Regions from separate parts of the Bradyrhizobium sp. YCK136 genome, predicted to be linked through region 1. Evidence: riboswitches for the same ligand, from Rfam matches in the RefSeq annotation. Region 1 holds a riboswitch; each other region holds the start of a gene.
The links. A riboswitch is a leader RNA that binds a small molecule or an ion and turns the genes downstream of it on or off. The one in region 1 is predicted to bind cobalamin.
Positions count from the first base shown of each region.

Region 2: another riboswitch for cobalamin. It lies ahead of ACFLEY_RS25390 (TonB-dependent receptor); the one in region 1 lies ahead of metE (5-methyltetrahydropteroyltriglutamate--homocysteine S-methyltransferase).
Region 3: another riboswitch for cobalamin. It lies ahead of ACFLEY_RS30015 (energy-coupling factor ABC transporter permease); the one in region 1 lies ahead of metE (5-methyltetrahydropteroyltriglutamate--homocysteine S-methyltransferase).

Region 1 covers NZ_CP172424.1:1,292,906-1,302,958, forward strand. The annotation lists partial or broken gene ACFLEY_RS06105 (IS1380-like element ISBdi2 family transposase) at 1-1,248, shown strand, start outside; gene ACFLEY_RS06110 (nodulate formation efficiency C protein) at 1,500-2,225, opposite strand; cobalamin riboswitch at 3,235-3,437, shown strand; gene metE (5-methyltetrahydropteroyltriglutamate--homocysteine S-methyltransferase) at 3,538-5,883, shown strand; gene ACFLEY_RS06120 (IS1380-like element ISBdi2 family transposase) at 6,074-7,417, opposite strand; gene ACFLEY_RS06125 (hypothetical protein) at 9,915-10,037, shown strand.
Region 2 covers NZ_CP172424.1:5,173,145-5,183,197, reverse strand. The annotation lists gene ACFLEY_RS25435 (hypothetical protein) at 1-176, shown strand, start outside; gene ACFLEY_RS25430 (hypothetical protein) at 173-361, shown strand; gene ACFLEY_RS25425 (hypothetical protein) at 421-738, shown strand; gene ACFLEY_RS25420 (lytic transglycosylase domain-containing protein) at 823-3,009, opposite strand; gene ACFLEY_RS25415 (adenylate/guanylate cyclase domain-containing protein) at 3,335-5,071, shown strand; gene ACFLEY_RS25410 (hypothetical protein) at 5,175-5,351, shown strand; gene ACFLEY_RS25405 (hypothetical protein) at 5,507-5,719, shown strand; gene ACFLEY_RS25400 (hypothetical protein) at 5,859-6,116, shown strand; gene ACFLEY_RS25395 (hypothetical protein) at 6,204-6,425, shown strand; cobalamin riboswitch at 6,491-6,705, shown strand; partial or broken gene ACFLEY_RS25390 (TonB-dependent receptor) at 6,819-9,048, shown strand; gene ACFLEY_RS25385 (hypothetical protein) at 9,123-9,704, shown strand.
Region 3 covers NZ_CP172424.1:6,181,473-6,191,525, forward strand. The annotation lists gene cobT (nicotinate-nucleotide--dimethylbenzimidazole phosphoribosyltransferase) at 1-1,026, opposite strand, end outside; gene cobF (precorrin-6A synthase (deacetylating)) at 1,037-1,786, opposite strand; gene ACFLEY_RS30015 (energy-coupling factor ABC transporter permease) at 1,833-2,510, opposite strand; cobalamin riboswitch at 2,547-2,758, opposite strand; gene cobA (uroporphyrinogen-III C-methyltransferase) at 2,813-3,544, opposite strand; gene ACFLEY_RS30025 (cobyrinate a,c-diamide synthase) at 3,541-4,851, opposite strand; gene cobM (precorrin-4 C(11)-methyltransferase) at 4,851-5,633, opposite strand; gene ACFLEY_RS30035 (cobalamin biosynthesis protein) at 5,630-5,998, opposite strand; gene cbiE (precorrin-6y C5,15-methyltransferase (decarboxylating) subunit CbiE) at 5,995-7,176, opposite strand; gene ACFLEY_RS30045 (cobalt-precorrin-6A reductase) at 7,175-7,921, shown strand; gene cobJ (precorrin-3B C(17)-methyltransferase) at 7,897-8,631, opposite strand; gene ACFLEY_RS30055 (precorrin-2 C(20)-methyltransferase) at 8,628-9,359, opposite strand; gene ACFLEY_RS30060 (precorrin-8X methylmutase) at 9,362-9,991, opposite strand; gene cobG (precorrin-3B synthase) at 9,991-10,053, opposite strand, start outside.

The DNA.
Region 1 (10,053 bases):
GGGCGTGATGCTTCTGGCGATGGCCGAGCGGCGTCTCGGCTTGGCCGACAATCTGGCCCGGGTGTTCCCGGATCGGCGCGATCCGACGCGGGTCGTGCACAGCCTTGTCGATATGTTCCGCGCGCGCATGTTCGCGATCTGCTGCGGCTACGAGGACGCCGACGACCTCGATCATCTGCGGTCCGATCCGGCATTCAAGCTGGCCTGCGGACGGCTGCCGGACACGGGCCGCGATCTGTGTTCCCAGCCGACGCTGTCGCGGCTGGAGAATGCTCCGCGCCTGCGCGACGTGATCCGGCTGACCTACATTTTGGTCGACGCATGGATGGATAGCTACCCCACGAGCCGGCATCCGTCACGCTCGACATCGATGATACCTGCGACGTCGTCCACGGCCATCAGCAGCTCTCGCTGTTCAACGCTCATTATGATGAACGCTGCTTTCTGCCGATCCACGTCTACGACACGGAGAAGAGCCGGCCCGTGGCCGTCGTGCTGCGGCCCGGCAAGACGCCGGGCGGCGTCGAGGTGCGTGCCCATCTGCGCCGCCTGGTACGGCATATCCGGACGCGGTGGCACAACACGCAAATTACGTTCCGTGGCGACGGGCACTATGCCCGGCCGGAGGCCATGGCGTGGTGCGAGACCAACGGCATCGACTACATCTTCGGTCTGTCCGGCACCAAGCCTCTCGCCAGAAAAGTCGACGAGGTCGCCGACGACATCCGCACCCGACGCGCCATCGAGAACCTGCCGGTTCTGCGTGGCTATACCGAGACCCGCCACAAGGCAAAGTCCTGGGATCGCGAACGGCGCACCGTCGCCCGTATTGAGGCGACGATGCTCGGCCTCGACATCCGTTTCGTCGTCACCAGCCTCGATGTCGGCTCGGCCGAGTGGATCTACGACAGCCTGTATTGCGCGCGCGGCCAAGCCGAGAATCTGATCAAGCTGCATAAGACACAGCTCGCCTCCGACCGCACCAGCTGCCGTTCGGCGCTCGCCAACCAGGTCCGTCTCGTGCTCCATACGGCCGCTTATTGGCTGATGCTGACCGTGCGCGACGCCATTCCCAAAGCCCGGGAATTGGCCACTGCCGAGTTCGCGACGCTGCGTCTTCGTCTTCTGAAAATCGCTGCCCGTGTGGTCGAGACCACGAGCCGCATTCGCCTTGCGTTCGCCGCGGCATGTCCCGAAGCCGACCTGATCCGCGGCTTGCCCGGCGCGCTGCTGCCGCTCAGTCCTTGACCGGCGGGGCGTCCGCCCCCCGTTCGCCCCACTCCTCCATCGCCTACAAAACAGCTTGATGTAGAACCCGGTGAGAAAAGGCCGGACGGTCACCCACGCCAGCCGCCAGCCCCCGTCAGACGTCAAGAACGACCGTGCTCTCGTGAACAGATCGGGCTAAAACAAAGCAAGTGCCGAGCGCGTATGTCTTGCAGTCGGTCCGAGGCACTGGGCCATGGAGGAACTGCGGCGCGATGTTGCTCTGCGGCAGTTTACTCGGGCCTTCGCTCTCCTAAGTATTCCTCTTCATTTGGCTCGGTGCGTTGGAACCAGGAGCCAGGGGCAAATTTCGCGATGCGCTTGGCAAAGGAGGATTGTGGCTCCCAATCCTGTCCTTCTCTCTTTTCGAAAGTGATGACCCCGTTGTGTGCAAAATAACGTGGTCCTTGGATACTACAATTCACCAAGAGCTGAACGCGCCACACGTCACCCGTCTCGGCCGGTTTGCCATTCCGCTTCGGTAAGTAGTCCACTCCAACTGGTTCAATGATAGTGCAGCGGCCCTGCCGCAGAAGATCGCCGAGCCGGCCTTGCGGGGTGGCCACGAAGTTGAAGTTGGCCGGATCATGCAGAAAGCGAAGATTTGCGTCCCTTTCGCCATCTGCGACTTCACTGGCGATCAGGGAGAGCGCCAGGGCGCGCCAGCCCAATTCCATCGGCTTCGCATAAGTCGACGCAAGTTCAAACGTGCCGTCGAGGGCGATCTTCCAAGTGATAACGTACTGTTCGTCCGATTTGTTGTCCCGGTGTCTGGTCCACGAAACGAAAATAAAGTCGTTTTGGCCAAGTTCAACAACGCCCCACATTTGAGGCACGAACTGTGCCACCTTCGAGACATTGGAGATAATTTGTTCTATCGTCTCACCATCTTGCGCTCGCCAAGTTGACTTCAATCGTTCGACAAGGGGGCTGTCGCTGGCCCGAATATTATTGCTCATGGCAGCCGGCCAGGCGAGGCAGATTAAGAATCCGACCAAGCAAAGCCATAGCGCGGGTCTTCCAGACATTCTCTTCATAACCCTCGGCCTATCGCGTTTCATCCAAACATCTTGTAAAGCAGGCAACCTCGAACCTGCTATGAGCCATCGCAAGAAGTTTACGGGGATGCGACGTGGCACCCGCTGGCTGTCCCGCGCGATCAGGCGCTCCCTGTATGTCATGCGCAGCTAACTTCCCCGACAGCGACTGCGTCAATTGGCTGAGCTGGACCTGCCCAGCAGGAGGAGACTGGGCATGCCGAGGGTCTGCATTCTTCGTGCCAGGCAATAGGCGGAAATTTTCACAGAGTTTGTGTCGCTCTTGTCGACTTTCCGACCTTTGCACGTTTTCGATGTTCCTATTCAGTGTATCCGCCGCAGCTTGTGCATCCTTGTCCCGCACCGGATATTTAGCAGAAGAGTTGAACGCCTCGATGCCGGATGCCTGATGGACGGAAGTGCGTTTGCCGCTATTGAGCTGTGTGGTTCGCTATCGTGCCGCCGGCGTTCGAGCTGCATGATTGCCAGCGGCACCAAGCCGGCTTGATCCCGGCTTTGAAGTCTGGGTGGCACGCAAATCAACCCCTCGCCTCGTATGTTGCTAAATTCCGCCACGTGCCTTGGCCTATTCGCTGCAGATCCTTTAGTTGAGAGAATAGCTGGCTAGCCGAGGTGCTGGGCGAACCTCTGGAAATCGCAAAGCCGCATCGAAAGCATTCTGATAGAAACGTCGGTACTCCCGCCGGAAGGCTGCTTCTGTCCCTTTCATCGATCTGGCGTGCGGCTCCGCCTCAAGGCAGCTCCGGATGCTATCCCGGTATCTGAGAAGGATATGTCTGATTATGACATCTCTGATTAGAGAATGTTTCTGGATGGTGGTAAGTCACAGAGATGCACGGTCATTCGGCTAGCAGATGTCGCAGATTAGCTTGCACATAATCTGAGAGGTTGACGGAAGAGTTCTCGTGCCGATAATCCAAGTCGTCGAGGTTCTCCGGTTCCCATTGATCCGGAGCTAAGAGGGAAGCCGGTGCAAATGCCGGCGCTGCCCCCGCAACTGTAAGTGGCGAGCCGCTGTCCAACGATGTCACTGAAGCCTGCACGGCTTCGGGAAGGCCGGACAGCAGCGATGACCAGCAAGCCAGGAGACCGGCCCCGACAATATATTGGTCCACGGGCGGGGTGTCTCGGTGGTACGCCAAGCAGCCGTCGCACGCGCGACTTCTCCTGCCTGCGTCCGCCATGGCCTTTGTCCCCAACAGGGGTTAACGCGATGTCTCCTCTCTCTCTCCCAGTTGCTACGCTCGGAACGCCACGCATCGGCCCAAGGCGTGAGCTCAAGCTCGCTCTAGAAAGCTACTGGTCTGGAAAGATTAGTGAACAGCAGTTGCACGAAGACGCATCCGGCCTACGCGCAGCGAATTGGGCTCGTCAGAAATCGCTCGGCGTCACGATCATTCCGTCAAACGACTTCTCGCTGTATGATCAGGTGCTTGATACAAGTGTCATGGTTGGCGCCATCCCGGAGATCTACGCCTCGAACGGAGAATCCGTTTCGCTCCAGACGTACTTCGCCATGGCCCGCGGATCGCAATGCGGCGATCAGGATGCGAGTTGCGACCAGAGTACGCGGGGATCTGGCGTGCCCGCGCAGGAAATGACCAAGTGGTTCGATACCAACTACCACTACATGGTTCCCGAGTTTTACCGGGGACAGGCGTTCAGACTGTGCTCTCGCAAACCCGTCGAAGAGTATGAGGAAGCCAGGGCTCTTGGCTTTCAGACCCGCCCTGTCCTGATCGGGCCGGTCACATTTTTAAAGCTCGGCAAGAGTACCGATAGCGCGTTCCAGCCCCTCTCTCTCCTCGATGATCTGATACCTGTCTATATCGAACTTCTGCATGAATTAGCCAAACGAGGGGCAAGTTGGGTTCAGTTTGATGAGCCCTGCCTGGTCCTTGATCTGGATGAGGCGGCGCGACAATCGTTGCTGCACGCCTATAACCGGTTCGCAAAGGAGGGACCCGCTATCAAGATCATGCTTGCGAGCTATTTCGGCGCCCTAGGCGACAATCTGGATACTGCCTTGAGCCTGCCAATTTCCGGTCTGCACGTCGATTTGGTTCGAGCGCCAGAACTATTGGATCAGATCATTGCTGACGGCCGAAGTGATCTCGTCATGTCGCTCGGTGTCATCGACGGCCGCAATGTGTGGCGGTCGAACTTGCCGTCGCTCCGTCAGCGGCTGAAGCCCTCGATTGCGAAGCTTGGCAGGCACCGTGTACAGCTCGCTCCGTCCTGCTCGCTGCTTCACGTGCCGGTCGATGTTGAACTCGAGACCGGGCTCGCGTCCGACGTCAAGAGCTGGCTTGCTTTCTCGGTTCAGAAGATGCGTGAGCTTGCGATCCTGGCGCGGGTACTCGCAGGCGACCAGAATGTTGGGCTAGCTCTTGCCGAGTCGGAATGCGCCGCGACTGCCCGCCGGACCTCGCCGAAGATCCATAATGCCAACGTCGCTGTCCGAATGAGGGCGATCGATCAGACGATGCGCCAGCGCGCCACCCCGTTTGCCCGTCGTTCCGAGATCCAAAGGGAACGCTTTGGACTGCCGGCTTTTCCTACCACGACGATAGGATCGTTTCCGCAGACCACAGCGGTGCGAAATGCTCGCGCGGCGCATGCGCGAGGTGCGATGAGCGAGGAGCAATACGACAGGTTCCTCAAAGAGGAGATAGCCCGCGCCGTACGTTGGCAGGAGGACATCGGTCTTGACGTCCTCGTGCATGGCGAATTCGAGCGTAATGACATGGTGCAGTACTTCAGCGAGCAACTCGCCGGCTTCGCATTTACAAGGAACGGATGGGTTCAGTCCTATGGTTCGCGCTGCGTTAGGCCCCCGATCCTGTTTGGCGATGTAGTGCGGCCGAAGCCGATCACCGTGGAATGGTGGCGCTACGCGCAATCACTAACTGGTAAGCCGATGAAGGCGATGTTGACCGGACCGGTGACGATCCTGAACTGGTCGTTTGTTCGCGATGATATTCCTAGAAGCGAGGTCTGCCGTCAGCTTGCGCTCGCGATGCGCGATGAAGTCCGCGATCTCGAGAATGCCGGTGCAGCCATAATACAGATCGACGAAGCTGCACTCCGCGAAGGATTGCCATTGCGCCGGTCGGACTGGAAGGCATATCTCGATTGGGCCGGAGATTGCTTCCGCCTCTGCTCATCGGGCGTTACCGATCAAACGCAAATCCATACACATATGTGCTACTCAGAGTTTAACGACATCATCGGTGCGATCGCTGCAATGGATGCGGATGTCATTTCAATCGAGACGTCGCGATCGAAAATGGAGCTACTGGATGCGTTCAGGAAGTACGAATATCCAAATCAAATCGGACCGGGCGTGTACGACATTCACTCTCCACGCGTCCCCGAGACGGGCGAAATGAAGGAGCTGATGGTGCTAGCTCGGACGCGTTTGCAGGATTCGCAGCTTTGGGTCAATCCGGACTGCGGCCTAAAAACGCGCAAATGGGAGGAGGTTCGGCCGGCGCTCACCAACATGGTCGCTGCCGCGCGCGAACTGCGCGCAGCATCCGATCCGCAAATCGGTTGATCCCGAGCTCCGGTCTGTTCTCAACAAAGCTAACCCGATCTATTCACGAGAGCACGGTCGTTCTTGACGTCTGACGGGGGCTGGCGGCTGGCGTGGGTGACCGTCCGGCCTTTTCTCACCGGGTTCTACATCAAGCTGTTTTGTAGGCGATGGAGGAGTGGGGCGGGTGAGCGGGCGCAGGCCCGGTCGGTTACGGACCGAGCGGGAGCAGCGCGCCGGGCAAGCCGCGGATCAGGTCGGCTTCGGGACATGCCGCGGCAAACGCAAGGCGAATGCGGCTCGTGGTCTCGACCACACGGGCAGCGAGTTTCAAGAGACGAAGACGCAGCGTCGCGAACTCGGCAGTGGCCAATTCCCGGGCTTTGGGAATGGCGTCGCGCACGGTCAGCATCAGCCAATAAGCGGCCGTATGGAGCACGAGACGGACCTGGTTGGCGAGCGCCGAACGGCAGCTGGTGCGGTCGGAGGCGAGCTGTGTCTTATGCAGCTTGATCAGATTCTCTGCTTGGCCGCGCGCGCAATACAGGCTGTCGTAGATCCACTCGGCCGAGCCGACATCGAGGCTGGTGACGACGAAACGGATGTCGAGGCCGAGCATCGTCGCCTCAATACGGGCGACGGTGCGCCGTTCGCGATCCCAGGACTTTGCCTTGTGGCGGGTCTCGGTATAGCCACGCAGAACCGGCAGGTTCTCGATGGCGCGTCGGGTGCGGATGTCGTCGGCGACCTCGTCGACTTTTCTGGCGAGAGGCTTGGTGCCGGACAGACCGAAGATGTAGTCGATGCCGTTGGTCTCGCACCACGCCATGGCCTCCGGCCGGGCATAGTGCCCGTCGCCACGGAACGTAATTCGCGTGTTGTGCCATCGCGTGCGGATATGCCGTACCAGGCGGCGCAGATGGGCACGCACCTCGACGCCGCCCGGCGTCTTGCCGGGCCGCAGCACGACGGCCACGGGCCGGCTCTTCTCCGTGTCGTAGACGTGGATCGGCAGAAAGCAGCGTTCGTCATAATGAGCGTTGAACAGCGAGAGCTGCTGATGGCCGTGGACGACGTCGCAGGTATCATCGATGTCGAGCGTGACGGATGCCGGCTCGTGGGGGTAGCTATCCATCCATGCGTCGACCAAAATGTAGGTCAGTCGGATCACGTCGCGCAGGCGCGGAGCATTCTCCAGCCGCGACAGCGTCGGCTGGGAACACAGATCCCGGCCCGTGTCCGGTAGGCGACCGCAGGCCAGCTTGAATGCCGGATCGGACCGCAGATGATCGAGGTCGTCGGCGTCCTCGTAGCCGCAGCAGATCGCGAACATGCGCGCGCGGAACATATCGACCAGGCTGTGCACGACCCGCGTCGGATCGCGCCGATCCGGGAACACCCGGGCCAGATTGTCGGCCAAGCCGAGACGCCGCTCGGCCATCGCCAGAAGCATCACGCCCCCGTTCGAGGTTAGGCGCCCACCATCGAAGGCAGCTGTGACTTTCTTGGCGTGAATGGCTGGAAACGAGAAGGGCGGAATCGTATCGTCGGTCATGGCGGGCGTGGCGTTCGCGGTTGGAGGTGATGGGGTTGGCTTCACAACCGAATCCTACGCCGTATCAGCGCTTTACACCACGCTCGCCAGCCTCTCGGGCGCCTCTTACGAATAAGACAGGCTAATTCGGTTGTGGTGATTTGCGCTTTCCACAATATCGAGGCTACCATTGCCGCCGACATGATGCCCGGTCCACTTCGTGGACCGGGGAAGGTACGGTCTCGGAGAAAAGACGGTGACGCGTTGCGCTAGTTTCGTTGGTCGGGGTAGAATTGCCGGCTGCTCGATCACGGCGACAACATTCGCCGAAAATCTGCGACCCATATAAGCAGAAGTGTATTGCAGCTAATCATGCCGTGGTACGCGGCCGTATAGGTTGAGATTTGGAAATTTACGCCGAGATTTGTCGCTCATGGGCACGTTGGCAACGGCCGCGACAGCAATGAGAAAACTAATGCTTGACGGACACCGCAAGGCACTCGGCGCGGATTCGGTCCGCTCGGAGATGCCGTCAGGCTCCCTCATTCGATCCACGAGATAGTTTCAGAAGAGAGGACGGCGAAGGCAGTCCGTACCCCAACTCACACCAATCCATTTGGGATAACGGCGCTATCCGGGCCACATACGCCAATGCGTCGGCCGCACCGCGATTTGCTCTCCGGTATTCGCGTTGATCCATCCGCCGAGGATCCGGCGGCAAGGAAAGACCACCCGGTGAATTGAATTACCCTCGATCACGGCAATCTCCAGATCCTGATCGAAGGGCGGCGCCTTTCCAAGCTGCTCCCATGTCAGATCATTAGATCCTGGCCGGTGTTCATAGCTGCGGGGTGACAAATTCAGATACCTTGTTAACACTGCGCACATCGCTTGGGTTCTGCGCGGACAGGCCGAAGCCGATATCGTTCGGACGACCCGCGTCTCGATCGCGTCAGCCGCGGCGGAGGGATATCGGCTTTGCGCTGTTGTGACGGAACATGATCCGCTCGCGAACTGAAATATTTGGATCTGCGCCAGGAAACGACATCTGAGCTTTGGTCGAATTGATTTGGATCAGCTCAAGGCCTCGGCCATTGATATTTGTAGATGTGCTGCACCAGTTTTACTGGACTGCAGCTCCAGTAATCCGGCCCGGGCAGGGTAAATGGTCCGGCCGTCTGTCATGTCACGTCCTTTGTTGGTGAGACACATCTCCTTGTCCTCCGGCGTCATCGTGTTGGTTGTGTGTGGGTGGCCTTCCTCACGCGCGCATTTAGATGGGCGTAGCTTCGCTCTGAGCGCATAGCAGGGCCGTCCCGCAGGCCGATAAAGTAGATGCCATCGCAAGTCGGCGCAATTTATCATGTGGCCGGTCATTGGCTCGCCGCGCGGCTGCGGCTGCGTCTGGCAGCAGTCCTAGGAACGGCCGCGGGTACCCGGGTATGAAAGCATCATGGGCGTCAAGCATTTCTGTCTGCCGTGCGTCTGACCTTACTAGAAGACCACTTCTATCAGAGGCAGCCGCTGCAGCATTGATGCTTGTCAAAAAGTTGTGCGCGTCCGGGATCGGTGGCTCGTGACCGCTACCAGCCGCAGACGCCTGTCGACATGCTCCGAACTCGCGCTTCAGCGAGCGCCTCGCGTTCTCTGCAACAGACCAGCGCCTTGATTTGAGGCGCAACTCACGCCCATGGCTAAGACAACATTTTCGCCATTGCTCCGTGCACGCCGATGGTCATTGATGCTTCGCCTTTCATTTGGTAGCCTTGCCGGCGCTGATCCTGACCTTGCTCTGGCGCTGAAGTCCTGGACCGGGCTTATCGAAACGTGGGCTAGGACAAGTGTAATGATCGGCTTCTGCAATCGCGTCTTCAGGTGGACCGCCGATGCAAGTTCGGGGTTCTCGGCGTCATTGCCCAGCGATCGCTTGCGCGCGTAGCCCGCCGGCGCATGGCAGAAATCAGCCCGCGATAAGCCTGCACTTGCGGCAGTCGTTCACAAGACTATCGCGGACAGCTCGTAAAGTTCACGGCGGACTTTCGGCCTATCTTCGGAGGATCGGACAGACCTCTTGGGATGCTCCTTGAGGCAAATCAAATACTCCCCGCGCGAATGGCAGAATAGTGGATAAGCAAACCACACGAAGAGAGGGGCATGCCTTCATTTAGCGTCCGGTTTATGAAGATCGTTTGCGACGATGCCGGCGGCGAGCATCGTGCGTGCCAGGCAGCATTTAAGGTCGATGCCGCCTCGCTGAGTGCTGCAGCTCAGCAGGCGGAGACCGATTTCTGCCGGCAAAGGCGAGTCCGCGATTGGACAATCTTCGCCGATGTGTTGGAGCTTCGAACACCGCCTGCATGAGCCAATCCGTCCACATCGCCTTTCGAGCATTCCGTGAGGACGAGCTCTCCTGAGTTAGCAAGGGCGTCGCACTTTCCCCCACGGAAGTTTAAGGTCTTCAACACCGGCCAATGCTCTCAGTTCACGCCCGTGACATTCACCGGCGTCCTCGCCAGTCATGGCATTCATCTGCATGGGCGGCTATGGCGTCGGGCGCGACGACGTGTTCGTCGAGCATGCCTACGACATTGTGTCCGGCGTCCGCGTTTCGATCGGACGAGACTTTGCCCTTTTACAGTGACCGGCGTCCACTTCGA
Region 2 (10,053 bases), 3.9 Mb from region 1:
TCGAAGGCAGGATCTACGCACGGCGCCGGGAAGACGGGAAGTACATCCTCATTCCGTCCCAGAAGGTGGAACGAAACAGGGATAATCCCGACGGCCGCAACCATCTTTGCGCCCCGCCGCCGTCCGCGTCGCTGGTCGACACGGTCTACTGCTTCGCGCTCGGAGGTGCCACGTGAGGTTCATACTGGTGAACGGCCGAACCCCTTTCCGCAAGACGTTCTGCCTATGGTGCTGCGAGGAGATCAGCGGCAGCTACTTGCGCGATGTCAGGACGCTGCTGCCCTACTGCGGCTACGAATGCTACGCGCTTCAGCATGAAAGGGCACCGTTGATCGAGGAACGTACGCGCGCGGCGTCTTGAGCAGACAGGCGAACGAGACGCATCGGCGGGTACGCCTGCCGGCAGGAGAGGACACGGCATTGCGATTCATGCTCGTCAATCAGGAACGTCCCTGCCACGGCGCCGTCTGCAGCGCGTGCGCCCGGCCGCTGGGTTCGAGCTACGTCCGGCACGTGTCCAAGCAAGAGCGTTATTGCGACCAGGATTGCTACCGTCGAGATCAGCAGACCGCCATGGAACTGCTGTGGCCCTACCGCAGCTCGCTCGAAGTGATCGCGGTGCTGGCGGCGATCTCGAGCTGGAGCTGGATGATGCAGATGGGCGCGCTCTCGCGCTCGCTGACCGAGGCATATCTGCGCGCCCACGACCTTCTGACCACGGAAGGAGGTGACGGCTAGCTGAACGACGCAGGCCGCGCAGAGTCGTCGGCCGCAGTCACCGCGTCAAGCCCCGCGCCGCGTCCAGCCCCGGCGGTCGCGAGGCTAGGGCGAGGGGGCTGCGGCCGATACCGTTGGTGCCGCGCTCACTTCCTGCGTCGTGACGCGCTGCTCGGATTTCGCGGCGACCATGCCGCTGCTCTCGAACCGCGCGCGGTAGACCAGCACGTTCTCGATCACACGCTGGACGTAATTGCGCGTCTCCGACAGCGGGATGCGCTCGACCCAGTCGACCGGATCGACCTTGGGATCCCTGGGGTCGCCGCGCGCCTGCACCCATTCGCGCACGCGGCCGCGGCCGGCATTGTAGCCGGCGAACGTCATGATCTGGTTGCCGCGATATTCCGACAGCAGCGCGCTGAGCTCGGCCGCCCCCATCTGCGTGTTGTAGACGGGATCGGAGACCATCCTGTCCCAGTCATAGGTCAGGCCGAAGCGCTTTGCGGTGTCGCGGCCCGCTTCCGGCGTTACCTGCATCAGCCCGACCGCGTTGGCAGCCGACCTGTCGCGCTGGTCGAACGAGCTTTCGGTGCGCGCCACCGAATAGATCACGCTGGTCTCGATCGCGGGTGCGACCTGCTTGTGCTCGGGAATGCCGATGGTCGGGAAGGCGTAATGGTCGAGCGCGAGCCCGCGCGCCAGCGCCGACTTGCCCACCTCCAGCATCACGCGGGCATCGTTGCGCTGTCCGGCCAGCTCGCCGAGGCCTTCGAGCGCGGCGACGTCGGTGCTCTCCTTGGCAAGATCCTCGGCGTAGTAGAACACCGTGTCGCGCTCGCCGATGCCATAGAGCATGTCGGCCGCGCGCACGCGCTCGTCCAGGGCTTGCGGGTCGGCTGCGGCCAGCACGGGCGAGGGCGGGCGCAGCTCGATGCGGTCGAGGCCGAGCTTGGCGCGGGCGAGCTGACCGTAATAGGCGGTCGGGTAGCGCGCCGCCGCTTGATAGCTCTGGCGCGCATCGGCCGGCGCCCCCATCGCTTCCGCGGCACGGCCGCGCCAGTAATGGGCGCGCGACAGCGCGAGTGGATTGGCCGAGCCTTCGTCGATCGCGGCGAAGTGCATCATCGCCGTCCTGGGATCGTCGAGATAGCGCAGCGCGATCCAGCCGCACATGAAGTGGTAGTCGACGCGGTAGACCTCCATCGCCGGCACGGCCGCCGCTCGCACCACGTCGTAAGCGGTCTTGAACTTGCCCTGGTCGAGCAGTTTTCGCGCGAGCAAACGGCGCTCGCGCCACCAGGCGTCGGTGTCCTGCGCCGCCATGGCGTCGGGTGCGGCGGCCAAAATCACCTCGGCCGCATCGTCGATGCGGTCCTTCTGGAGATGCCATTGCGCGCGGCACAGCACATAGCCGAGATCGCGGCGCGCCTCGGTCGAAACGTCATCGAGATAGTCCTTGGCCTTGTTGGCCTTGCCGGTGACGGCGGCGCAGGCCTTGACGATCGCGAGCGCATCCTCGCCGAGCCGTTTTGCCGCGCGCCTTGCGCCGGCATAGTCCTTGGCGCCGAGCCGCTTGTCCATGCGGGCGCGGTGGTCGTCCGCGGTGAGGAGATCGCGGAACGCCTCGTAGGAATCTTCCTCGCTGCGCTCCGACAATTCGTCCGTGCGCCAGGCCTCGCGGACGAGCCGCGCGGCCCTGTCGCTGTCGCCTTCAGTGAGCAGCACGCGGGCGAGCGCGAACTTGCCCTTGGCGCTGCTCGGGCGGTCCATGGTGAATTTGTGCACGGTGGCCGCGTCGGTCTTCTCCTGCCACAGCCGCGCCTCGGCGCGCCGGCGCAAAAGCGCGCTGCTCGGCCAGTCAGGATTGGCGGCGAGGAAGGCGGCATAGCGCTTGAAATTCGCGGTACTCTCGGAATGGCGCAGCATGAACCAGTCGGCGAGCTTCTGCCCGGCGGGATCAGCGATGCGGTCGCGCGCCGCGCTCGCGTCATCGGTCTTGCCCTTGCGCGCGAGATCGATCGCGTCCTTCAGCGCGGCGAGGTCGCCGGTCAGCGGCGGCGCTGCCGGCTTGTCTGACGGCTCGTCGTCCTGCTTCTTCGGCTTGCGCTTCGCCTCGGCGTGCTTGCCATGGCGCGATTTCGCCGCGGCGTGGCGCTGCTTGCCGGCTTTCGCCTCATGCGTCTTCTTCGACGCGGACGGTTTGTGACTGCTTTTCGCCGCCAGCTCCGTCGGAAGGAGAGCCAAGGCGGCCACGGCAACGACACACGCGAGCGAGCGTAGGCACTGGTTCATTCCGTGGTCCCCCCTGCGAAACCAGTACAAACCAAAGTCCGCGACGACATGCGGCTCGAGAATCAAAGTGACGCCGAAAACGATGCCACGGCATCGTTTCGCATTTGTCACGCTGTCGCAACAATGCGGCAAAATACGGATGGAAGGCGGGAACTCTTGCAACGGGGAATAGAATAGGCCCTTTAACCTTTGTTAACGAATAAGGCTCCGGCGACGGTTGCGCACGGTCCAGGGCGCCGTGAAGGGCCAGATTGCGCGTATTCCCGGGCTGAAATCCGGTGTATTGAGTTCCCTGACCCGTCCTTTCAGCCTTTGCCCCGCACCTATGCCGATTTTCAACCAGTCGATCCGACGCAAGATCGTCGGCATCGCCCTCGGATTGATCGTCCTGATGCTGGTCACCTCGATCCTGTCGATGGTGATGTCGAGCCAGGTCGGCGTCCTCCTGGACGAGCTGACCAACCGCTACATCCCGGCCTATGGCGATCTGGCGCGCGCCAATATCCGCTCGCTGGAGCGGTCGGTGGCGCTGCGGCGCATGGTCATGATGAAGATGCAGGCGTCCTCGGACGAGGAGGCCTATGCGGCGCGCCTGCGCGAGTTCGAGGAAGCGGACCGCAAGATCGAGGAGGAGGCCGAGGGCGCACGCAAGCTCATCAACGCGATCATCGACGACCCGAGGACGCCGTCCGACAATGCCGCGCTGGCGCGGATCGAGATCCGCATCGAGACTGCCGTCACCGAGCTGCGCCGCGACCTGAACGAGGACCACGCAAAGCTGCTCAAGCAGGTCGACGCCAAGCAGATGGCAGAAGCCCGCGGCACGCTGGAACATATCGACGCCATCCGCGACCAGTTCAATCGGAAGTTCGATGCGATCCGCGCCGACATGCTGACACAGGTCTTCGCTTCGACATCGCAGGTGATGAGCCACCAGCGCCAGGCCATCATCGTGTCGGGCATCGTGACCCTGCTCGCCGCGATCGTCGGATTTGCCTTCGCTCTGCTGGTGTCCGGCGGCATCACGCGGCCGGTGCGGTTGTTGCTGGCCGGCACCCGCGAGGTCGAGGCCGGGCGGTTCGACAAGACCATCGCCGTCTCGACCCAGGACGAGATCGGCGAGCTCGCGGCCGCCTTCAACCGCATGATCGAGCAGTTGCGCCACAACGAGCGCATCCGCGAGACGTTTGGCCGCTACATCGATCCCAAGGTGGTGCAGGGCCTGATCGAACGGCCCGAGGTCGCCATCGACGGCCAGCGCCGGGTGATGACCATCATGTTCTGCGACATGAGCGGCTTCACCTCGATGAGTGAGGGCATGACCCCGCGCGGCCTCGTCAAGGTGATGAACCACTATTTTACGGTGATGTCGGCCCCGATCAGGAGCAATCGCGGCGTCATCGACAAATATATCGGCGATGCCATCATGGCCTATTGGGGCCCGCCCTTCATCGAGGAGGATGAGCCGGCACTCCTTGCCGGCTGTGCCGCCATCGACATGGCCGACCAGGTGCCCGCGCTGCAGAAGCAATTGCCCGATCTGCTCGGCATCCGCGCCATGCCCGTGCCCTGCGACCTGCGCATCGGCATCGCCACCGGCGAGGTCCTCACCGGCAGCATCGGCTCCGAGCTGATGATGAGCTTCACCGTGATGGGCGATGCCGTGAACCTCGCTTCGCGGCTCGAGGCCGTCAACAAGGTCTACGGCACCCGTATCCTGATCTCGCAGGCGACGGCGGATGCGGTCGGTGAGCGCCTCGAATTGCGCGAGATCGATCGTCTCGCGGTCGCCGGCCAGAGCGCGCCCCAGGCGATCTTCGAGGTGATGGCGAGGGCCGGCGTGCTCACCGCCGCGCAGGACAGCTTGCGCACGCACTATGCCGAAGGTCTTGCCGCCTATCGCGCCCGCCGCTTCGACGAGGCCCGCGCCGCCTTCAACGCGGCGCTCGAAGCCGTCCCCGGCGACGGTCCCTCGCGCGCGCTGCTCGCCCGCATCGCGCAGTTCGAGGTCAATCCGCCGGACGAGAGGTGGGACGGTGCCTGGCGGCTGGAGCAGAAGTAAGCCGCCGCGGGAAAAATTGTTTCTACTCGATAACGATGTTCGCCGTGACCTATTTCCCAGGCTTAGGTTGATCGTCCTTGAGGCGTTTGATGGGGACACGCCGATGACAGAACTTGAGGACAGGCTGGAACGGTTCGAGACGCTCACGGCCGAATGCGAGCTGATCGCCAAGCTCGCCACCGACAGCACCAAGCGCGAATTCTATCTCAAGCTCGCCGAGCACTATTATCAGCTTGCGCGCGAGACGCGGGCTGCGGTCGCGACCAGCGCTGCGGCCTGAAGGCGGCTGCAATCCGTTCTTAACATTTGGCACGCATCCTTTGACGGGAGCGAGCGTCGCGATTCGCGATGGCTCGCAGTGGGAATGCCGGGACTCGCTGCAATGCAGCGTGTCTCGCTGATGTTGCTTTGCCGGTGCTTTTTCGGGGCAATCCCATGCGTCTGCTTGCGGTCCTCATCCTCGCGCTCATGACAGCGGCCTGCAACCAGGAACAGGACATCACCGGCTCGACCGCAGCCTGCCCGGTGCGGAACTACAGCTCCTACAACCCCCGCGACATGAACCAGTGCGTGGCCGCCTGCAAGGCGTGCGACCATGGCAACACGGTCACCTGCACCACGTCCTGCACGCTCAAGGGCGCGCACTGATCGGCCAGCGGTTTGCAAAAGCCTGAGGGCCGGATCGCCGGGCCCCTTGGGCATTGAGGGGTTGACGGTGTCGGGGCACCGGAACGATTCACCTGACATAATCATTGGTAGGAGCAGGCAGGACGCGGAGTCGGATGGAATGGGTATGCTCGATCCCGGCCGGTTTCTGGTGTCGTGCTCGCAGTGCGACGCGTGGCCGATGGCGGCCAACGTCAAACGCTCGAGCTGGTCGACGTCCCCGAGCGAGGTCCGCTTCGTGTGTCCGCGCTGTCGCCGCGAGGAGACCGCGATCATCTCCGCCTCGGGCGAATTGACGCCGATCCGGCGCATCGACATCCCGCCGCGCGACGTCACGGTGGCCTGGGCTCAGGCACAGCGCCAGAGAGGGCGGGCGTAGGCGGCCGCTCTATTGCGCGATCCCGTGTCGGAACCCGGGCGATCGTCGGACGTTTCCGCCCCAACATCACGTATCGAGGCCAGGCGAATGATCAGCGCGCATTTCGACACCCGTACACGGATCAACATGAAGCTGGCGCTGGATCGGATTTGCCGCAATCGGCCCAGGGGCGAGGATCATGGGTTCCGCAGGTCGGTCGCCGAGAACATCGTCCGCTGCGCGCTCGCGGGCCGAACCGGCATCGGCCAGCTTGTCGATGCCGGAGAGCGGGCGGTGGTCACGACGCGCGCGGTGCGGAAGCCTGACTGATTGTGTTTGCCTCGCGTTTGCAGCTCATCGTTCAACCGGTCGATTGACTCTCCGTACGGCCGCCTCGTAGATTGATCGGTGACGGTTCTCCGCACGGAGATCAAAAGGGAACGTGGTGCGAGATTGTCCCAACGCCGGGATTGTCCCAACGCCACGGCTGCCCCCGCAACTGTAAGCGGTGAATCTTTCGTCATATGCCACTGGGAATCTCGGTCCTGGGAAGGCGACGTAAGGTAACGACCCGCGAGCCAGGAGACCTGCCGTCAGCCGTGGTCACACGCGAAGATGTCGGTCGGGGAGTACAGGCATTAGCTTCACCGGAGCAATCGATTGCTCCGCCGTAAAGCCTCGTTCGCTGTGACGTGCCACTGACGTCATGCCGAGGTTACAACTGTGTCCCGTATTGTCTCTGCCGCCAGGCGCCTTCGCGCCGGTATCGTTGCTGCCGTTTTCCTCCATGCGATCGATCTCCCCGCAGCTTTCGCGCAGCAAGCCGCCGCCGAGCAGCTGCCGCCGGTCGAAGTGACCAGGCCCGACGATCAGAACCGCACGCGCGCCAGGGCGATCGGCGACGGCGACACGACGAGGCGGCGAGCCCCGAGTGGAGCGCCGGCAGGCAATGGCGCCGGCTCGTCCGGCTCCGGCGGCGAGGCGGTCGCCAGCAACGGAGGCATCGTCGGGGCCGCCACGACCGTCATCACGGCCGCGGATATCGCACATGCGCCCTCGCAGACGCTTGCCGAGATCATCGCGACGCAAGTCCCGGGTGCCCAGATCACGACGCTCTATGGCGGCCAGATCGGCGCGAAGACCAGCGTCGACCTGCGCGGCTTCGGCGCGTTTGCCACTGCCAATTCGCTGGTGCTGATCAACGGGCGGCGGCTGAACGACATCGACATCGCGCAGGTGGACCTCTCCACTGTCCCGCTCAATTCCATTGAGCGTATCGAGATCACGCGCGGCAATGCCGGCGCGGTGCTCTATGGGGACAATGCGGTCGGCGGCGTGATCAACATCGTCACCAGGAACGGCGTCGGCGGGCCGCCCGTTGCCGCGCGCATCGAGGCCGGCTTCGGCTCGTTCGACACCAGGCTTGGCAATGTCTCGACGTCGCTCAATTCCGGTCCGTGGTCGACCTCGTTCTACGGCAATGCCGTCAAGACAGACGGCTACCGCGACAACAATCGCCTTGTCCAGGAGAATGGCGTCGGCAACCTGAACTACACGACATCAGACCTGACTGCTTTCGTCACCGTTACCGGCGACAATCAGGAGCTGCGATTGCCGGGCGGCCGCACCGTCGATCCGTCCATCGGCGTCGACGAGCTCGCGACCAACCGACGGGGCACCAGCACACCCTTCAACTACGCCAACCAGCAGGGCTTCAGCGCGACAGCCGGCTTCACGAAGACCCTGGCCAACGGCATCGATCTGATCGTGGACGGCGGCGTGCGCGACAAGAAGCAGCAGGGCGCGTTCTTCTCCGGCCCGGCGCCGGTTCCCGCGTTGTTCACGTCCACCTATGTCGATGCCGATCTGACGACATGGTCGATCACGCCGCGGCTCAGCGTGAAGGGCTTGCTGCTGGGGATGCCGTCGCAACTGCTGACCGGCCTCGATTATTACGATGCGAGCTTTCAGCAGAACCGCGGCGCCGGCCAGGGGCTCGCGCCCTGGCACAATTACGATCTCAGGCAGCAGACGGTTGCGGGCTATTTTCAGCACGCATTGGGTGTGGCGCCGGCGACTGACGTCTCCTATGGCGTGCGGGCAGAGCGTCAGTCTCTCGGCGCGAGACAATTTTGACGTCGCCGCTCCGTTCAACACCGACATCGGCGCGCTCCCGCTCAGGAGCGACGAGACCCAATACGCGCTGCACCTCGGGGTCGAGCATCGCCTCAATGACATCGTCTCGCTGTTCGGCCGCGCTGCGCGCGCATTCCGCACGCCGGATGTCGATGAGCGTGTGTCGTCGGGCCCTTCATTCGACCCCTTCTTCAATCCGCTGCCGCAGACCTTCCGGCTCAAGACCCAGACCTCGCAGGATGTCGAGGGCGGGCTGCGCATCAAGGGAGGCGGGCTGCAATTGCAGAGCAGCCTCTATCTGATGGACCTCGCCAACGAGATCCACTTCAGTCCGATCCTGTTCTACAACACCAACCTCGATCCGACCCGCCGTTACGGCTCGGAGACCAGTCTGTCCTATCGCGTCAACGACTCTCTGCTCCTGCGCTCCGGCATGGCCTATACAAGGGCCGTGTTTCGCGAGGGCGTCTGGGCCGGCAACGACGTGCCGCTGGTGTCGCGCTACACCGCGAGTGCAGGCGTCACTTGGAACATCTGGCAGAACTATGTGGTGCTCGACGCCACCGCGCGCTTCTGGAGCGAGCGGCGCATGGACAATGACCAGGCGGGAACACAGCGGCCGATCCCAGCCAATGGCACGATCGACCTCAAGCTCAGCGGTCAGTACGAGCGCTACTTCTGGTCTTTGAGCGTCAACAACGTGCTGAACGCGCTCTACTACGACTATGCGATCGCAAGCACCTTCACGGACGGCCGCTTCAGTGCCTATCCGCTGCCGGGCCGCACCTATCTGCTCAAGGCCGGCGCCAAATTCTGATCAAGGCTCTGATCGCGACGGGGGCTGTCATAGGCTCCCGAATGGACTAGAATTCGAAAAGAAGGAGATTACTCATGGCTCTCAGCACCCTGCCGCCTCACGCCGACCGTTTCCGGCTCCATCCGGTCGCGCCGCGCCTTGCATCGATGTTCTGCTTTGCGCTGCTGGCGGTGTCATGCGCGCTCGCAAGTCTTGCGCTCGCCTGCGCAACGCCCTTTGCGGCCTTCGCGGTCGTCGCGGCCGCGATGTTGCCGCTGCGGCCGGCACTGCTCGTCGTCAGCGGCGCGTGGCTCGTGAACCAGAGCATCGGCTTCGGCGTGCTGCACTATCCCGTTGCCGGCAGCACGATCGCCTGGGGCTTTGTCATTGGCGCTGCTGCACTCGTCGCGACCGCGGCCTCGTCCGCCGCGCTCCGTGCGCTGGCGCATGGCCGCACGCCCCTGATGCTGGCGATCACATTCGTCCTCGCCTACGCGGCCTATGAGCTCGTGCTGCTCGCTGCGACGCCGGTCCTCGGCGGAGAGGGCGCCTTCACCGCGGCCATCGTGGCGCGGATTGGACTGACCGGCGCCGTCTGGCTCGCCGGCCTCGTCGCCGCCTGCGAGATCGTCCGCCTGGTCGATCCGTTCGGGCGCAGGGGCGCGATGTCGGCCTGAGCGGCCCTCTGAAAGCCCCGGATGGGAGCGCAGTGAAATCCGGGCTACGAGATCTTGCGTTGCCCGACGGGCAAAACACCCCCGCGGTCGGTCAATCCGCTTGCGCAAAAATATTCCACTTTGCCGAAATTCGGAAATGGCGTACGTCTCGCCCATCCCGGCTCATCCTTGAGGGGCGATCTTGTGTCGTCACGTTTCGCGAGCCGGGCTTGCGGTGGACGCGGCAGCGTCGGGCGCGAGAGTTAAGGGCAGGGCGGATTGCTCTCCGTGAGCCCAGGACTTCGTGCTGGATGAGCGACGCTGTCAGGTTCGTCTCGCCTGTAAGTTTCCGGCTCCGTCGACAGGGCTG
Region 3 (10,053 bases), 4.9 Mb from region 1:
CTGCGCGAAGGTCGCCATGCCGTTGTGAAGCGCACAGGCCGATCGCACCAGCGGCAGCGCGATGGCGGCGCCAGATCCCTCCCCGAGCCTCAGATCGAGGCTGATCAACGGCTGCACGTTCAGGGCGCGAAGCACCAGCCGATGCCCCTGCTCCGCCGATTGATGCGACGGCAGCAGGAAAGGCTGGCATGACGGATTGAGGCGCACGGCGGCCAGCGCCGCGACCGACACGATGAAGCCGTCGATCAATACGGGAATGCGGCGTTGCGCGGCCGCGATGATCGCACCGCAAATGGCCGCGATCTCGAGGCCGCCGACGGCGCACAGGATTTTTTCGGGCGCCGCAGCCGCAACGCCATGGCGCGCAACCGCGGCATCGATCACGCGCGCCTTGTGCGCACGGCCGGCGGCATCGACGCCGGTGCCGCTGCCCGCGATTTCTTCGGCGCTCACGCCGAGCAGACTCGCCGCGATCGCCGCCGAGGTCGTGGTGTTGCCGATACCCATCTCGCCGAAGATCAGAAGATCGGGCTGGCCGGCTGCCGCGCGCGCAACCGCACGCTCGCCGGCCTCGAAGGCGAAGGCCAGCTCTGCAGGCGTGAGCGCAGCCTCGACGCTGAAATCGCGCGTGCCGCTGCGCGGCTTGTCGGTGACGATGCCTATCATCTCGTCTTGCGCCAGTGTGCCGGCGTCAACGACTTCCAGGTGCGAACCCAACTCACGCGCCAGCACCGAGATCGCGGCGCCGCCCGAGGCGAAGTTCGCCATCATCGCGATGGTCACGGCTTGCGGATAGGCCGACACGCCTTGCGCAACGATGCCGTGGTCGCCCGCGAAGATGATGATCGGCACGCGTGCCGCGCGTGGCTGCTCGGTCGCTTGCAGGCCCGCGAGCTCGATCGCGAGCTGCTCGAGCCGGCCGAGCGCGCCGGTCGGCTTCGTCAGTTGCGCCTGCCGCACGATCGCCGCGTCGCGATGGACCGCGGAGATCTCGGGGCACTTATAGTAGACCCATTCGGGGAGCATGCTGCCTCGCTTACGGCCTGCGCTTGAGGATGTAGCAGTCCATGATCCAGCCGTGCCGCTCGCGCGCCTCCTGCCGCAGCGCGGCGATGCGCGGGCCCACCTCGGCCAGCGCGCCGGACATGATGATCTGATCGGGCATGCCGAGATAGGCGCCCCACCAGATCTGGAGCCCGACCGGATCGAGCGACTGAAACGCCGTGCCGCCATCGAGCATCACGACCACGGTGTCTGCGCTTACCGGCCAGCCGCCTTCACGCAAGCGGCGGCCTGTCGTGACCAGAAAGGGCTCGCCGATGTCGTTGAGCGGCAGCGCATGCGCCGCGCACAACGCCTGGATCGACGTGATGCCGGGGATGACCTCGATCTCCGGCAAGGGATCGAGCCGGCCCGCAATGCGCAGCGAGGAATCGTAGAGCGACGGATCGCCCCAGATTAGCAGCGCGACCCTGCCATCCCCTTCGAGATGGCTCGTGATGGTCTGCGACCATTTCGCGGCGACCGCATCGTGCCAATCGTCGACGCCCTTGCGGTAGTCCGCCTCGCCTGCGTCGCGCACGGGAAGATCGAACTCGGCGATACGCGTGTTGTCGCTGGTCAGCGCATCCGCGCAGATCGTCCGCCTGAGATCGGCGAGATCGGACTTTGCGCTCCCCTTGCGCGGGATCAGGACGAGATCGGCCGCGTTGATGGCGCGGGTCGCGGCGTGCGTGAGCTGCTCGGGATCGCCGCAACCGATGCCTATCAGGGAGAGAGTGAGCATCATGTTCGCGAAGGGCGGCCATGACGGCCGCCCTTTCGCTTGTCTCTTAGGCCGCGTTGTGCAGGCGCGGGGTGACGAGGCCGGGCGCGGTGACGCCGCGCAGCGACTTCGCCAGCGCCAGCACGGCGAGATCGGCCAGCGGCTCGATCACGATGACGAGCGCATAGGAGGCCGCGAAGGTCGCAATGTTGACGAGGTTGGTCATGGCAAAACCGGAGCCATAGAGCGCCCAGAACGCCACCCAGCCGATGACGCCGGCCTGATAGGTCGTCGAAAGCGCCAGCGCCTGGCGATACCTGAGATCGACATAGGCGGTGTTGCGGGCAATGATCCGCGTGGCGATCGCCTGGATCGCGAACAGCGGCACCAGCAGCGTGGTGACGTTCATGCCGTATTGCGGCAGGTCGGCCGGCTCGAAGAAGACGCCCTGGAACAGCAGGCCGAGCGCGAGGCCGAAGGCCGCGGGCGCAGCACCGAACAGCAGGAACAAGGTCGAGCCGAGGATGAAGTGCACCTCGGACACGCCGACCGGGAAGTGCGGCAGGATCTCGAAGAAGGTGAACACGAGGCCCGTGGTGGCGAGTGTCCGCGCCGCGAACGACGTGACGCCCTGCTCGCGCACGGTCTCGACCGCAAGCTTCAGCGCAACGCCGCCTGCGGCGATGCCGGTTGCGTAACTCAACACGAGCTTGGCGCCCGTCACGATCCCGGGTTCGATATGCATGGCTCAGTCCTTTCCTGCCGTCACACCCGACGGCCTTGGCCTCAAAACATGCACGGCCGGTCTCCTGGCTCGCGGTTCACTGGGGTTCTCCGGCCTTCCCGGACCTTGCGGCCCAGTGGCGGTTCGGAGCCCCTCACCGCTTACAGTCGCGGGGGCGGCTGGGGTTTTGGGCGCCGCAACTGGGTCCGCCCATCCCCATTCCCGATTATGCTCCGGCGCTTTGCGCCACCTCGAGCACCATGCTTGTCCTGTGTGCCCCTTTCGCGCAGCCTGCGTCAAGGGCCGAACGGCGGCGGTGGCCGTCATGACGGGTATTCTCCCGCCAGTGCGCCAAACAGGATCACGGCGGCCGTCGAGGCAGCCCCGCCCCGCGCAAGCTGCTCGGCAAGCTCGGCAATCGTGGTGCGGACCAGCCGCTCGTCGGGGCGGCCGAGGGATTCGGCGAACAGCGCCGGGGTGGTCGGCGCGAGGCCGTGAGCGATCAATTTTGCGGCAAGCGCCGGAAAGGTGCGGCGGCCCATATAGACCACGGTGGTCGCCTCCGGATCGGCCAGCGCCGCCCAGTTCAGGTTTTGCGGCAGCTCGCCGGTGACGTCGGCTCCGGTCACGAACTGCACGCGACGCGAGGTGTGGCGCCGGGTCAGGGGGATGCCGGCTTGCGCAGCGGCCACGCAGGCCGAGGTGACGCCGGGAACGATCTCGTAGCCGATGCCGGCCTCGCGCAGCGTTTCGAGCTCCTCCTCGAGCCGTCCGAAGATGCCGGCGTCGCCCGACTTCAACCGCACCACGCGCGCGCCGGTCGCGGCATAATCGACCAGCAGGCGGTTGACGTGATGCTGCTTGGTCGAGGGCCGCCCGGCCCGTTTCCCGACCGCAACGAGATTGGCGCCGGGACGGGCGAGATCGAGAATCGCGCCGGACGCGAGGTCGTCATAAAGCACGACATCGGCCTCGCGCAGCCGCGCGGCACCCTTAAGCGTGAGAAGCTCGGGGTCGCCGGGACCGGCGGAGATGAAGGAGACAAAACCGCTCACCGGTCCTCCGCGATCAGATGGAAGAACGTGCCGGTGGCATTGCCTCGGCGCGAACCGGTTTCTGCGATGACCGCACCGGTCGCGTCGTGCACGACCGCGAGCGGCGTGTCGGGCTGGGCGGCAATCGTCGAATAGTGGAATTCGTGGCCGCGCAGGCGCGCGCCGGGGCTATGTCCCGGCATCGGTGCGGCGAGTTCGGCGAGACGATAGCCCAGATGCATGCGGCGTTTGGCAAAGCTCGTCTCCAGGCCGAGCAGGCCCGCCATCTCATGGCGGACACCGTCGGCGTCGGTCAAAGCGGTTCCGAGCACCATATAGCCTCCGCATTCACCATGCACCGGTCGTGTCTCGGCGAAGGCGCGCAAGCCGCTGCGAAAGCGCGCGTTGGCCGCGATCTTCCCGGCATGAAGCTCGGGATAGCCGCCGGGCAGCCAGCAGACATCGGCGCTTGCGTCGGGCGCCTCATCGGCAAGCGGCGAGAAGGTCGAGATGTCGGCACCCGCCGCGCGCCAGGCTTCCAGCATATGCGGATAGACGAAGGAGAATGCCGCATCGCGGGCAAGCGCAATGCGCTGCCCGGGCGGCGTCACGTTCAGACCGTTCGCAGCGGGTTGCGGCGCCCAGGCGGCAGCCGATTGCAGCACCGCATCGAGATCGACATGCTCGGCGACGAAACGCGCGGCCTCGTCGATTAGTTTTCCGATCTCCGCCTGCTCCTCGGCCTGCACCAGGCCGAGATGCCGCTTCGGCAGGCTGATCTCGGCATGGCGCGGCAGCGCGCCGAACACGGCGATACCGGCGTCGTCAAGCGCGCGCCGTACGAGGTCTTCATGGCGCGGGCTGGCGACGCGATTGAGCACGACGCCGGCAAGGCGCACGCCCGGGCGGTAGTCGCGAAGGCCCGCAGCGATCGCCGCCGCCGTCTGCGCCTGTCCCGAGGGATCTATCACCAGCAGCACCGGCCAACCCAGCATCTCCGCAATGTCGGCGGTGGCGCCTGTGCCGGAGACGCCACGCGCGGCGACGCCGTCGAACAGACCCATCGAGCCCTCGGCAAGCACGACATCGGCGTCGGCGCCGCGGCCGACGAGATGCGCGATTCCCCCGCGATCCATCGCCCAGCTATCGACGTTGACGGAAGCGCGGCCCGTCGCAGCGGCATGGAAGGCGGGGTCGATATAGTCGGGCCCGCTCTTGAAACACTGCACGCTCAGTCCGCGATTGCGCCAGGCGCGCGCGAGCGCCAGCGTCAGCGTCGTCTTGCCGACACCGGAGGCAGGCGCGGAGATGACGAGCCCTGCCGGCATCAGGAGGCCTCCGGAAAGCGCGGCTCGGCGCCGACCGGCCGATAGCGGCGGTCGTAGTCGGCGGCATAGAGGCGGCTCTCGTCGAAATCCGCGGCGCCAAGCGTCTTGCCGACGAGAATGAGCGCGGTGCGTTCCATCTCGGCGCCGACGGCGGCATCGAGCGTCGCAAGCGTGGCGCGGACGATGCACTGGTCCGGCCAGCTCGCGCGCCAGACGATGGCGACCGGGCAATCCGCGCCGTAGTGAGGCAGCAGCTCCGCAATCACCTGGTCGAGCAGATGGATCGACAGATGGATGGCGAGTGTCGCACCGGTCGCAGCGAAGGCGGCGAGCTTCTCCCCTTCGGGCATCGCACTGGCGCGGCCCGGCGTGCGCGTCAGCACCACGGTCTGAGCGAGCCCCGGCAAAGTCAGCTCCACCTCGAGTGCCGCGGCGGCGGCCGAGAAAGACGGAACGCCGGGCGTCACGGTGAAGGGAATGTCAAGCGCACGGAGACGGCGGAGCTGCTCGCCCATCGCCGACCAGATCGAGAGATCGCCGGAATGCAGCCGCGCGATGTCCTTGCCGTCCGCATGCGCGGCGGCGATCTCCGCGATGATCTCGTCAAGCGACAACGGCGCGGTGTTGACGATGTGCGCGCCCGGCGGGCAATGCGCCAGCACGCCCTCAGGCACCAGCGAGCCAGCATAGAGGCAGACCGGACAGGCGGCGATCAGGTCGCGTCCGCGCAACGTCAGCAGATCGGGAGCACCCGGCCCGGCGCCGATGAAATGCACCGTCATGCACCGTCTCCTTCCGCGATCGCGGCCGTCGCGGTACGGTCCTGCGAAATCACCCGGGTCGCAATCAATCGGGCGCGAGGGCCGGCCGCGGCGAGCGCCGCGGCTTCGGCGACCGATCCGGTCCCGAACTTTTCCGCGATGAGCCTGGACTGCGTCGGCGTGTCGATGCCGGCCAGCACCTCGGGCGACACCGCCCTGATCGGCACACCGCATTCGCGCGCGAGCTGCTGCAGCGCTTCTACATCGGCCTTGTCGCTGACGGTCGCCACCGCCGCAAGGTCTTCAGCGCCGCCCGCCGCCAGCAGCGCCTCACGCAACGAGGCCAGCGTGACATCCTGCCTGAATCCGAGCCCGGCGACCTTCATCGGACCGCACTCCACTGCACCACGGGACGCGCCGCTTCCCAGGATCGGTAGCGGCCGAGCGGGCCGGCATGGGCGATCTCGACCCGCATCAACTCGCCGCCGTGGCGCTGGTGCAGTTCGCCAAGCAGCGCTTCCGTCTCCAGCGTCACCGCATGCGCAACGAGCCGTGTGCCTGCCCCGATGCGCGACCAGATGGCATCGAACATCGCGCTATCGAGACCGCCGCCGAAGAAGACCGCATCCGGCGCGTCCAGCCCGGCGAGAGCCTCTGGCGCACGGCCCGTGACAACAGCGATCCGATGCGCCAATCCGAACGCCGCCGCATTGCTGCGGATATTCGCGGCGCGATCTTCGCGCATCTCGATTGCCGTCGCCGTCCCGCCGCAAAGCGCCCACTCGACCGAGATCGAACCCGATCCGGCGCCGATATCCCACAACCGTTCGCCCGGGCGTGGTGCCAGCGCAGAAATCGCGAGCGCACGCACCGGCCGCTTGGTGATCTGGCCGTCATGAGCGAAGAGATCGTCGGGAAGTCCCGAGCTGCGAGGAATGCCCTGAGCTCCCTTCGCCTCCACGGCCACCGCGACCAGGTTTCCGGCGAGATCGCCAGTAAAACCATCGGCACGATGTTCCGCAATGCTTTCGCGTGGCCCGCCGAGCGCGGCGAGAGTCCAGAATGCCGAGGCGCCCCATCCGCGCTCGCTCAGCCACTTTGCAAGGTCGCCTGCGGCCTTGCCGTCACGCACGAGGCAAATGATGCGCGCGCCAGGCGCAAGGTGTGGCACGAGGCGCTCGAAGGGCGCGGCGTGGAGACCGAGGCAGACGACGGATTCAAGACGCCAGCCGAGCCGCGCAGCGGCGAGCAAGAATGTCGACGGCGCAGAATGTGCGACCCACTCACCCGCCTCAAGCTTCTCGGCAAGGCTTGCGCCGGCGCCGTGCCAGAACGGATCGCCGGAGGCCAGCACCGCGGTCGGCCGGCCGCGGCGGCTGAGCACGGCCTCCGCATCGAACGGCACCGGCCACGGATGGCCGCGCCCGGTCACACCGGCAAGCGCGAGATGACGCTCACCACCGAAGATGGTTTCGGCCTCACGCAGCGCCTTTCGGCTTGCGTCCGACAGCCCGGCAAGGCCATCTTCGCCGATACCGATGATGGTCAGCCAGGGATCAGCCATGACACGCGCCCTCATTCTGGGCGGAACGAGCGATGCGAGTCAGCTTGCCGCGGAGATCGCGCACGCCAGCATGGATGCCGTCTATTCCTATGGCGGCCGCACCCGTGCGCCTGCCGACCAGCCGCTGCCGACCCGCGTCGGCGGCTTCGGCGGCGTGTGCGGGCTCGCCGATTACATTCGCCGTGAAGGCATCACGCATGTGATCGACGCGACGCATCCTTTCGCTGCCGAGATGAGCCGCAACGCCGTCGCGGCATGCGCGGAAACCGGCACGCCGTTGATCGCGCTCGAACGCACCCCCTGGGCTAAAACACCCGGTGACAACTGGATCGAGGTCGGCGACGTCGATGCAGCGGTCGCCGCTCTGCCCGAGTCGCCGGCAAACGTGTTCCTCGCCATCGGCCGCCAGCACATCGCGCCGTTCGGGAATAAACCGCAGCACGCCTACACACTGCGCTTCGTCGATCCGCCCGAAGCGCCGCTGCCCTTCCCGGCTGACGTGATCGTGTCGCGCGGACCGTTCACGCTTGATGGCGAGCTGGAGATGCTGCGTACGCGCGGCGTCATATGGATCGTCGCCCGCAATTCCGGCGGCGATGGCGCGCGCGCCAAGATCGACGCGGCCCGCACGCTCGGCCTGCCCGTGATCATGATCGCGCGGCCGGAGTTGCCCGAGCGCCAGCGGGTCGAGAGCGTGGCCGAGATCATGCAGTGGCTTGGTCATCGCACCTGCCTCGGCGCATAGATCCAGCGGCCGACACGGCGCGTCTGCGAGTTGCCGACGATCACCAGCGTTCGCATGTCGGCCATCTCGGGCCGCGCCGCGTTGAGCGTGACGGTCTCGATCGTCTCGTCGGATGCGCTGATCGCGCGCGCGAAGATCACGAGCCGCTCGCCGCAGCCGGCGTCCTTCAGCACGGCCAGCGCGCGGCCAAATCCTTCCGGCCGGCTCGCCGAACGCGGATTGTACAGAGCGATCGCGAAATCCGCTTCCGCGGCCAGCCGCAGGCGCTTCTCGATCAGCGCCCATGGCTTGAGATTGTCGGAGAGATTGATCGCGCAGAAATCATGGCCGAGCGGCGCGCCGGCACGCGCGGCCGCCGCCAGCATCGCAGTGATGCCGGGCAGCACGCGGATCGGGAGCTCGCGATATTGCGGCGCCTGCTCGAGCGCCTCGAACACGGCCGATGCCATCGCGAAGACGCCAGGATCGCCGGAGGAGACGACGACGACCTGCCCGCCTTCGGCGGCCAGGCGCAGCGCCTCGCTCGCTCGCGCGAGCTCCTCGCGGTTGTCGGATGGATGCAGCGTGAGCCCCGGTCGCGGCGGCACGCGCGCGACATAGGGCGCATAGCCCAGAATATCGGTGGCGGAGCCCAGCGCGGCGGAGACCTCGGGCGTCACCAGCGCGTCACTGCCCGGGCCGAGGCCCGCGATGGTCAGCGTGCCCGTCATTCGGCGGCGTCCAGATGCCGGCCCTTGCCGTGCACGAGCACGATCGCAAAATAGGGACAGTTGGCGGCATCGATCTCGGCGAGCCGCGCGACGCGCTCGCCCGGCATGGTGCCGCGCTCGACCAGCCAGGCATCGTCCAGCCTTCCGGCGGCGGCAAGCGCGCGGCGCACTTTCGCAAGATTGCGGCCGGTCTTCATGACGACCAGCGCATCGGAGTCCCGCATGCGGCGCTCGAGCTCGTCCTCCGCGAGCGTGCCCATCAGCACCGTCGTCACGTCGTCGCCGAGCGCGATCGGCTGGCCGACGGCATTCCAGCAGCCGACCATGCCGGGAATGCCCGCGATCACCTCGATCTCGACGCGTCCCTGCAAGCGCGTGTGCAGATGCATGAAAGAGCCGTAGAAATAGGGGTCGCCCTCGCAGAGCACGACCACGTCGACCGCGCGCGCCAGCCGCGCCAGGCGCTCGGCCCATTCGTCGTAGAAGCCGGCGAGCAACTGGACGTATTCCGCGCTGTCGAAAGCGATCTCGGTCGTAACAGGGTATTCCATGGGATATTCGGTCACATCGCCGGCGAGCATGCCCTCGACGATGCGGCGCGCCTGACCCGGCCTGCCCTTCTTGCGGAAATAGGCCACGTGCTGTGCGCCGCGCACGGTACGATCGGCGCGCACGCTCATCATGTCAGGATCACCCGGGCCGAGACCGCAGCAGATGATGCGTCCCATGACTATTCGCTCCGGCTCGCCAGCGCATTCACGGCCGCAACGGTGATCGCGGAACCGCCAAGGCGGCCCTCGACCGTCAACGCCGGCACCGGCGGATCGGCCATCAGCGCGGCCTTGGATTCAGCCGCGCCGACGAAGCCGACCGGACAACCGATGATCGCCGCCGGCCGCGGGCAGTCGCGGTCCTCCAGCATGTTGAGGAGATGAAACAGCGCGGTCGGCGCGTTGCCGATCGCGACGATCGCGCCGGCGAGATGCGGCCGCCACAGCTCCAGCGCCGCGGCCGAGCGGGTGTTGCGCATGGATTGCGCCAGCGCCGGGACCGCGGCATCGCCGAGGGTGCAGATGACGGCATTGGCCGCCGGAAGTCTAGCGCGCGTAATGCCCTCGGAGACCATGCGCGCATCGCACAGGATCGGCGCCCCCTTCTGCAACGCTACGCGCGCGGCGGTCGCCATGCCTGATGTGAAGCGGATATGCGCTTCCAGGCCCACCATGCCGGCGGCATGGATCATCCGCACGACGACCGGTTCCTCATCGGGCGTGAAGCGGGCAAGATCGGCCTCGGCCCGGATGGTCGCAAAGGATTGCCGGTAGATCGCCGCGCCGTCGGTCTCGTAGGCATGCGGCATCAGTGCCCTCCCATCAGGATGGAGGGATTGCCGACGATGTCGTCACGGTTCAAGCCGCGCAG